DNA from 2 places in the Vibrio sp. DNB22_10_4 genome. Region 1 is predicted to be linked to the other one. Evidence: predicted binding sites of a transcription regulator. Region 1 holds the regulator's gene; the other holds the start of a gene.

What was found. Region 1 encodes CRP, which controls carbon source genes, mostly activating them, when cyclic AMP is high. Its sites were predicted from a motif close to TGTGANNNNNNTCACA; they were not measured.
Region 2: the regulator CRP is predicted to act here: its motif matches at 1,765-1,780, upstream of ACVA6Q_RS01335 (glycogen/starch/alpha-glucan phosphorylase).

Annotation. Positions count from the first base shown of each region.
Region 1 covers NZ_JBNNXW010000020.1:10,363-14,794, reverse strand. Annotated here, with positions in the region: gene astD (succinylglutamate-semialdehyde dehydrogenase) at 1-1,217, shown strand, start outside; gene ACVA6Q_RS22990 (2-oxoadipate dioxygenase/decarboxylase family protein) at 1,228-2,019, shown strand; gene crp (cAMP-activated global transcriptional regulator CRP) at 2,231-2,863, opposite strand; gene ACVA6Q_RS22980 (phosphoribulokinase) at 3,107-3,976, opposite strand; gene ACVA6Q_RS22975 (YheU family protein) at 4,104-4,316, opposite strand; gene ACVA6Q_RS22970 (hydrolase) at 4,390-4,432, opposite strand, start outside.
Region 2 covers NZ_JBNNXW010000001.1:331,512-335,943, forward strand. Annotated here, with positions in the region: gene malT (HTH-type transcriptional regulator MalT) at 1-1,413, opposite strand, end outside; gene ACVA6Q_RS01335 (glycogen/starch/alpha-glucan phosphorylase) at 1,956-4,409, shown strand.

The DNA of each region.
Region 1 (4,432 bases):
TTGCGATTGCCAAAGAAACGGGCAAGCCGTTATGGGAAACCCGCACTGAAGCCGGCGCGATGGCCGGTAAAATTGCCATTTCGATACGTGCTTACCATCAACGCACTGGTGAGAACCAACGCAAAGCAGCTGGAAACCAAATCGTCCTCCGTCACAGGCCACTTGGTGTTATGGCAGTGTTTGGTCCTTATAACTTTCCGGGACACTTGCCAAATGGCCATATCGTGCCAGCGCTGTTGGCAGGGAACACAGTGGTCTTTAAACCCTCAGAGCAAACTCCACTAGTCGGCGAACTTGCAATGAAAATCTGGGAGGAAGTGGGACTGCCTGCCGGTGTTATTAACCTTGTTCAAGGTGGTAAAGAGACGGGTATCGCTCTTGCTGATTCGAAAGGCATTGATGGCGTGCTGTTTACTGGTAGCGCCAACACAGGGCATATCCTGCATCGTCAATTTGCTGGTCAGCCTGGCAAGATGCTGGCGCTCGAGATGGGCGGTAACAATCCGCTTGTCGTCAGTGAAGCGTTTGGTGATGTTGATGCGGCGGTGTACACCATTTTGCAATCGGCCTACATCAGTGCTGGACAGCGTTGTACCTGCGCACGACGCCTTTATGTGCCATTTGGTGAAAAAGGTGATCAACTAGTAGAAAGCCTAGTGTCTGCTATTAATAAGATCCGTATCGATGAGCCGTTTGCACAGCCTGCGCCATTTATGGGCCCGCAGATCTCAGAGCAGGCCGCTGACCATATTATTGCAGCGCAAGCTGAGTTGGTGAAGCTAGGCGGTAAGAGCCTAGTAGAAGCAAAACGCTTGAAAGCCGCCTTCGTGACGCCAGCACTGTTAGATGCCACTGATATCGATGAGCTTCCTGATGAAGAGTACTTTGGGCCGCTGCTACAACTGGTGCGCTACGAAACTCTTGAACAAGCGGTAGAGCTGGCCAACGATACCCGATTTGGTTTGTCGGCAGGGCTTATCTCAGAGCGTGATGAGGAGTGGCAATATTTCACAGACCACATCCGAGCAGGCATTGTAAACCGCAACCGTCAGCTTACAGGAGCCAGTGGTGATGCGCCGTTTGGCGGTCCGGGCGCGTCTGGCAACCTTCGTCCAAGTGCGTTTTATGCAGCAGATTACTGCGCTTACCCTATGGCATCAATGGAGGGCGATAACACCGTTCTTCCTGCGACTTTAAGCCCTGGCATCGAACTATAAGGAGCGTGCTATGACTGTTGACGCGTTATTTGGCCACTTGTGGCAAGACTATATCACTCGCTTGTGCCCATCGGCACATAAGGTGCACGACTTGCTTAGAGAAGATGAGTCGCTTATCAATGACCATATTGCGCTGCGAACCTTTAATGTCGCGCCACTGGGTATCGACACACTAGCTAAGCCGTTTCTAGATCTTGGTTACGAGGTCAGTGGCCATTACGACTTTGAAGCCAAAAAGCTGACTGCGATACACCTAGAACATAGCGATGCTTTGCTTCCTAAGGTGTTTATCAGCGAGTTGCGAGTAGAAGAGTGCTCTCAATCGCTTCAAGATATCGTGGCTAAGTTAGTGGCACAGGTGGACAGCCCTAAGCTTTCCTCTGCTGAGTTCTTATATGGTGGCCGTTTGTGGGACTTAAGCTATCAAGACTTCCAAATGTTGGCACAAGAAAGTGAGTATGCCTCATGGCTTGCTGCTCACGGTTATGGCGCCAATCACTTCACGGTGAGCGTGAATCAGCTTGACTGCTTTGCCGAAGTAGTTGAGGTCAATCAGCACCTTCGTGATGCTGGGTTTGCGATTAATGAATCGGGCGGGGAAGTGAAAGGCTCACCAGAGGTGCTGCTAGAGCAATCCTCGACCATGGCAGACAAAGTGTCCGTGGCATTTACTGATGGTGATCAGTTGATTCCAGGTGGCTTCTATGAGTTTGCTAAACGTTACCAGCTAGCCGATGGCAGTTTTTACCAAGGTTTTGTTGCTGCATCGGCAGATAAAATCTTTGAAAGTACGCATCAGTAACGATAAACCCTACAGCGCCGTCATTCCTGCGCAGGCAGGAATCTACTAGAGGCTTGGTGCGCGCTTAAAGAAGACCCCTGCCTGCGCAGGGGTGACGACTATTCGGGGTTAGGGTGATATCTCAAGGCCCGTCATTCCTGCGCAGGGGTGACGATAAATTTGAAACAAAAAAGCCACCCGAGGGTGGCTTTTTAAATCTTGTTACGTGCTCTTAGCGAGTACCGTAAACCACGATTGTCTTACCGTGGGCAGAAATTAGGTTCTGCTCTTCTAGCATCTTAAGAATACGACCTACTGTCTCGCGAGAACAACCAACGATTTGGCCAATCTCTTGACGAGTGATCTTGATTTGCATGCCGTCTGGGTGAGTCATTGCATCAGGTTGTTTCGCTAGGTTAAGTAGCGTCTGTGCAATACGACCCGTTACGTCTAGGAATGCTAGGTCACCTACTTTTTGGCTAGTCACTTGTAGACGACTTGCCATCTGAGCAGATAAGCGCATTAGAATGTCTGGGTTAACTTGGATAAGCTGACGGAACTTCTTGAATGAGATTTCCGCAACTTCACAAGGTGATTTTGCTCGTACCCATGCCGTACGTTCTTGGTCCTCTTCGAACAAGCCAAGTTCACCGATGAAGTCACCTTGGTTTAGGTAAGACAAGATCATCTCTTTGCCTTCTTCATCTTTAATCAGTACCGCTACAGAGCCTTTGACGATGTAGTAAAGCGTTTCTGCTTTCTCGCCCGCATGAATAAGCGTGCTCTTTGATGGGTACTTGTGAATGTGGCAGTGTGAAAGGAACCACTCTAACGTTGGGTCGGTTTGAGGTTTACCTAGAACCATATATCTTACTTCCTCTGCAGGGTATGCTTGCTGCTTTCCATATTTGTTAGCAAGCCCGTTGGTTAAGACCTACTAGCATAAAAGCACTTTGAAGATGGCGCAAGCGATCTTCTATTTCCTAGAAATAGTATCCTTTTTTGCGCCGCTTTTCTTGATTTTAATCGTGTCAAAAGCGTATTTATCTATACAAAACTGTGCACATGATCACGATACAAAAAAACAGGCTGATTTGGCTCACATTTCCTAACCTATTTTTCCCGTTTCTATAAGTTGCTGAAGTATTGGTCTGACGATTAGCTCCATCGCAAAACTCATCTTACCGCCCGGCACTACGATGGTGTTGTGACGTGACATGAACGAACCATCAATCATCGCTAGTAAGTACGGGAAGTCGACATTCTTGATACCACGCAAGCGAATCACCACAAAACTCTCATCCAAACTCGGAATGCCTTTCGCATTGAGCGGGTTTGAAGTGTCCACGGTTGGGACGCGCTGGAAGTTAATGTGTGTGCGTGAAAATTGCGGTGTAATGTAGCTTAAGTAGTCGTCCATCGAGCGAACAATTGAGTCAGTGACCGCTTCTCGAGAGTGACCACGATCGCGGGTGTCTCGTACGAATTTTTGGATCCACTCGAGGTTAACGATAGGCACCATGCCGATAAGCAGGTCAACGTGCTGCGCAGCATTGACATCGCCATCTACAACGCCGCCGTGTAGGCCTTCATAAAACAGCACATCGCTATTCTCAGGTAGGTCTTGCCATGGAGTGAAGGTGCCTGGCATTTGATTATAAGGCACGGCCTCATCGAAGGTGTGTAGGTAGCGGCGGAACTGGCCAGTACCATTTTGCCCATAGTTGCGAAAAAACTCTTCAAGCGCAGGGAAGTCGTTCGCTTGGGGGCCAAAGTAGCTGATGTGTTTACCTTGATCTTTGGCTTTGCGGATCTCGATGTCCATCTCTGGACGAGTAAAACGGTGAAAGCTATCACCTTCAATAAATGCAGGCTTGACGCTCATCATGTTGAACATCTTGCGAAATGCTTCTGACGTTGTGGTGGTTCCAGCTCCAGAGGAGCCCGTTACAGCAATGATCGGGTGTTTTGCTGACATGACACTTCCTGTGTATTTGTAATTGTCGTTATAAATTTGCTAACTCACATAAGGAGTTAGACCTTGTAGGCCAATTTCAGTTCAATAGCCTTTCAATATAGCAGCTACTTGCGCAGCTACCGAAAAATTACAGCGAGCGACGCGATTTAATGTCGACGGTTTCGTGCAGTTCAGAGAAAACGATGACGGCCTCACCGCTTTCGAGCTGGCTACGAACATGGCGAACTTTATCATCTAGCGATATTTCCGACTCACCATAGTCGGTGCCTTCGCGCAGCACGAACTCTTTAATAAGGTTATCTAGCGTGTCTGCGTCAATCTGTTGCCATGGGATGATCATAAATACCTCTCAATTCTATGACTGCAGGATTATAGCACTGCTGATTCACAAAGGGATCTATCGCTGTTTTTGGCTAGTCAATAAAGTGTCGGTAGTAGCTTGGTAAGCTCTCTTCT
Region 2 (4,432 bases), on a different contig from region 1:
GGCTTGGTCTGGTGAGTTTTGGTTGATTGCCACCTGAGCACGAAGCGCGTGGAATTCGCCTTCTTCTTTTTTGCTCAAATTGACTTTGCGCGCGGCCATTTCTTCACCAGCTTTGGCAATCAGCTCGCCCACTTCATTGTATCGGTGTTGGCTCTGTGCCAACCAAGCTTGCAATACACATAGCTTCGGCTGACTGTAAAGCTGATCAGCACTTAACACACCAATGGCATCTTCCAGGGTGGTTAATTCGCCGTGGTTAAACATCTTCCAGCCAAACTCCAGCAAGATACTCGCCACCAAATCTGCGTTGTTAGCAAGGCGCGCGTGGCGTAGTGCTTGGTGAGGGACTTTCTGTTCTAGCCAAGCGTTAGCCGCGGCTAGGTGCAAGTCGTTCTCTTGCTGTGGAATTCGTGCTTTACGTTCGTGCGATAAGAACTCAGCAAATAAGTTATGGAACCTAAACCAGTTGTTCTCTCCCTCTAATGGATAGATGAACAGACCAAAGCGGTTGAGTGACTCGATCATACTGAGTGCGTCGTCACGTTTGGTCAGTGCGGTGACTAAGTTGTCATTGAAGTGATCAAGCACCGAGCACTGCATTAAGAAATGACGGGTTTCTTTATCAAGTAGATCAAACACTTCTTCAACAAGGTAGTCCCAAAGGTGTGCGTGATTGAACTGAGAGATAGTCTCTACCGATTGGGCCAGTGTGCGCTTTTGATGTTGTGCTTGAAGGGCGAAAAGCTGCAGTGCCGATGGCCAGCCTTCCACATAGGTGCGAAGCGTATTCGCGGTTTCGTTATCGATCTCACTGGCAAGGCGCTGGCTAAAGAAACGCGTGGTTTCTTCAGTATCGAAGGCAAGCAACTCGTTACCAATTTCAATCATGAGATCGCGAACGCGCAGGTTCGCTGTACCCAGTGGTGGGTTACCTCGGCTGGTGACGACCAAAGTAATGTTGTCTGGCATGTGCTTTAGGAAAAAGCGCATTGCTTCATGGATGTCTTCGTCGCTGATGAGGTGGTAGTCATCCAGAACGATATAACACTCATGGTGGTAGCTGGTTAGTTCAGCGAACACCTCGCTAAACAGGGAATGCAAAGAAGAAAACTGTCGGCGCTCTGCCAACTTTTGCGCATTTGGGCAACTGTTGCTGGTGGCTTTGTTGATGGCTTGCAGCAGGTAGTTGACGAAGCGAAATGGGTCATTATCACTTTCATCAATGCTGTACCAACCTACATGAGGTTTGTCCGAGAGCCATTGAGCGGCCATGGTGGTTTTGCCGTAACCGGCTGGCGAGCGAAATAATACCAGTTTATAGAAAGGCGCCTGTGCAAGCAGGTCTAAAACTCGAGGACGAACAATGGCATTGTGTAAGCGGCCAGGTCGAGTCAACTTTGAAGGAATCCACATGAGTTATTTCCTACGATTATTATTTTCAATGCCCTTGGGGTGGAGGGCGTGTTTACCACAGCTTTGTTGAGCCAGCTCGAAGATATAAAACAGTAGGTTATACAGTTTTTGATCAAGCGCTCGGTTTTGATTATTGTGTGGTCAATCCCTCGACTACGCCTCGGATTTGTGATCTCTGTCACTATATCCTTGATGTGGTAGGGGAGATTGGTCTGCCATGTATACAAAATTTTGGGAAATTTTGATTCTTTTTTGCGGGTAACTGTGATCTTCACAACAATTTTTGTAATTAGTTATCCGCCGGATAGTATTTCTTTCTTAGTTCGTGGCTAGATTAAAAACTGAGCTTGGCGTGATCGCAATCACCTGAAAAAACCGAATCAGAGAGCGGAATGGGAGATCGATCACTAAGTGGAGGGGAGTACGCCCTCTACGCCCTCCTCACTCATCCTCCAGGGAGTCGGACTTAGGAGGATGTTTATGGATACGTCACCATGCACGATATGTGACAGATGGATAAAACTTGAAAGTGAGATTTCGTAATGAAACCTGCGCAACAGAAAAAATTTGATAAAGCTTCTTTCCAAGAAAGTGTTAAAAAACACCTATCAGCAACGTATGCAACGACAGTAGAAACTGCGACAGAACGTCAGTGGTATCTAGCAATGGGTCGTGCGCTTGCTGAGCTAACGACTTTTGACCTGCTTGAAACTGAAGCGGACGAGCGCATCAAGGGCGCGAAAAGTGTTAACTACCTATCTCTAGAATTCCTAATCGGTCGTCTAACAGGTAACAACCTAATCAGCATGGGTCTGTACGAGCAAGTTACAGATGCAATGGCTGAACTAGGTCACAACCTAACTGACCTTCTAGAAGAAGAGCGTGACCCATCACTTGGTAACGGTGGTCTAGGTCGTCTAGCAGCATGTTTCATGGATTCATGTGCAGCTCAAGAATTCCCAACTGTAGGCTATGGTCTTCACTACGAATACGGTCTATTCAAGCAGTCATTCGAAGATGGTCGTCAAAAAGAAGCGCCTGATGCATGGCGTGCTGTTGAAGGCTACCCGTGGGAAGTCGCTCGTCCAGAGCTTGCACAAGAGATTGGTTTCTTTGGTCACGTTGAAGTTGTAAACGTTGATGGCAAAGAAGTACGTCAATGGGTTCCTGGTATGTCTGTAAAAGCAATGCCTTGGGATCTTCCAATTGTTGGTTACGAGTCAGATACAGTTTACCCACTGCGTCTTTGGGAATGTCAGGCAATTGCTCCATTCTCTCTAGAGAGCTTCAACAATGGTGATTACTTCGAAGCACAGCACGCGCTAATCGATGCGGGTAACATCACTAAGGTTCTATACCCGAACGATAACCACGAGAAAGGTAAGACTCTGCGTCTAATGCAGCAGTACTTCCACTCAGCGGCGTCTGTACGTGACATCCTACGTCGTCACGAAGCAGCAGGTTACACGCTAGCGGATCTTCCTAAGCAAGAAACCATTCAGCTTAACGATACGCACCCAACCATTGCTATCCCTGAACTGATGCGCATCCTTCTAGATGAGAAAGGTTTGAGCTGGGATGAGGCGTGGGCGATTTCTTCTAAGACTTTCGCATACACAAACCACACTCTACTTCCAGAAGCACTAGAGACTTGGTCTGAGTCGCTAATCCAGCGTCTACTTCCACGTCACATGGAAATCATCTTTGAAATCAACCACCGCTTCCTACAAGAAGTACGTGCAATGTGGCCTGGTGATGGTGAGAAACAAGCGAAGCTTTCTATCATCCAAGAAGGTTTCCACCGCATGGTTCGTATGGCTAACCTATGTGTTATCGGTTCATACGCAGTGAACGGTGTAGCAGCACTTCACTCTCAGCTAGTGAAAACAGATCTGTTCCCTGAATTCCACGAGATGTACCCAACTCGTCTACATAATGTAACGAACGGTGTGACACCACGTCGTTGGTTGAAATTCTGTAACCCAGGTCTATCGGCTCTTATCACTGAGAAGATTGGTTCTGAGTGGCCAGCTAAGCTTGAGCAGCTGGAAGGTATCGCGAAATTCGCTGATGACGCTAAGTTCCAGAAAGACTACATGGCTGTTAAGAAGCAGAACAAACAGCGTCTAGCTGACTGGGTTAAAGCGAACATGGGTATCGAGCTAGATACGAATGCTATCTTTGATGTGATGATCAAGCGCCTACACGAGTACAAGCGCCAGCAGCTTGATTTGCTACACGTGTTGTCTCTGTATCACCGTTTATTGAATGACCCAACATTTGATATGACGCCACGCGTTGTATTCTTCGGCTCTAAAGCTGCACCGGGTTACCACTTAGCGAAAGAGATCATCTTTGCGATTAACAAGGTTGCTGAGAAAGTAAACAACGACCCACGCCTAGGCGGTAAGCTGAAAGTGGTATTCATTCCTGACTACCGTGTAAGTATGGCTGAAATGTTGATTCCAGCTGCTGACGTTTCTCAGCAAATTTCTATGGCAGGTAAAGAAGCATCAGGTACAGGTAACATGAAGATGGCTCTTAACGGCGCACTAACTATCGGTACGATGGACGGTGCTAACGTTGAGATCCGTGAAGAAGTCGGTGACGAGAACATCTACATCTTCGGTCTAGAGGTTGATGGTGTGAAACGCACGCAAGCGGCAGGTTACAACCCTTACGACTTCTACAACGCTGACCCACTACTGAAGGCATCTCTAGACCTACTGCTAGGTGAAGAGTTTACTCCAGGTCAACCAGGTCTACTACGTGCAACATACGACAGCCTACTAGATGGTGGTGACCCGTACTTATGTCTTGCTGACTTCGCATCTTACGTGAAGGCGCATGAAGACATGGACGCGCAATACCGTGACCAAGCGGGTTGGGCGAAGAAAGCGATTCTAAACACGGCGCTAGTTGGCAAGTTCAGCTCAGACCGTTCGATTCGCGATTACGTGAATAACATTTGGAAGCTTGAATCAGTTTCACGCTAACAAATTTAACCAAGGTACCGAAA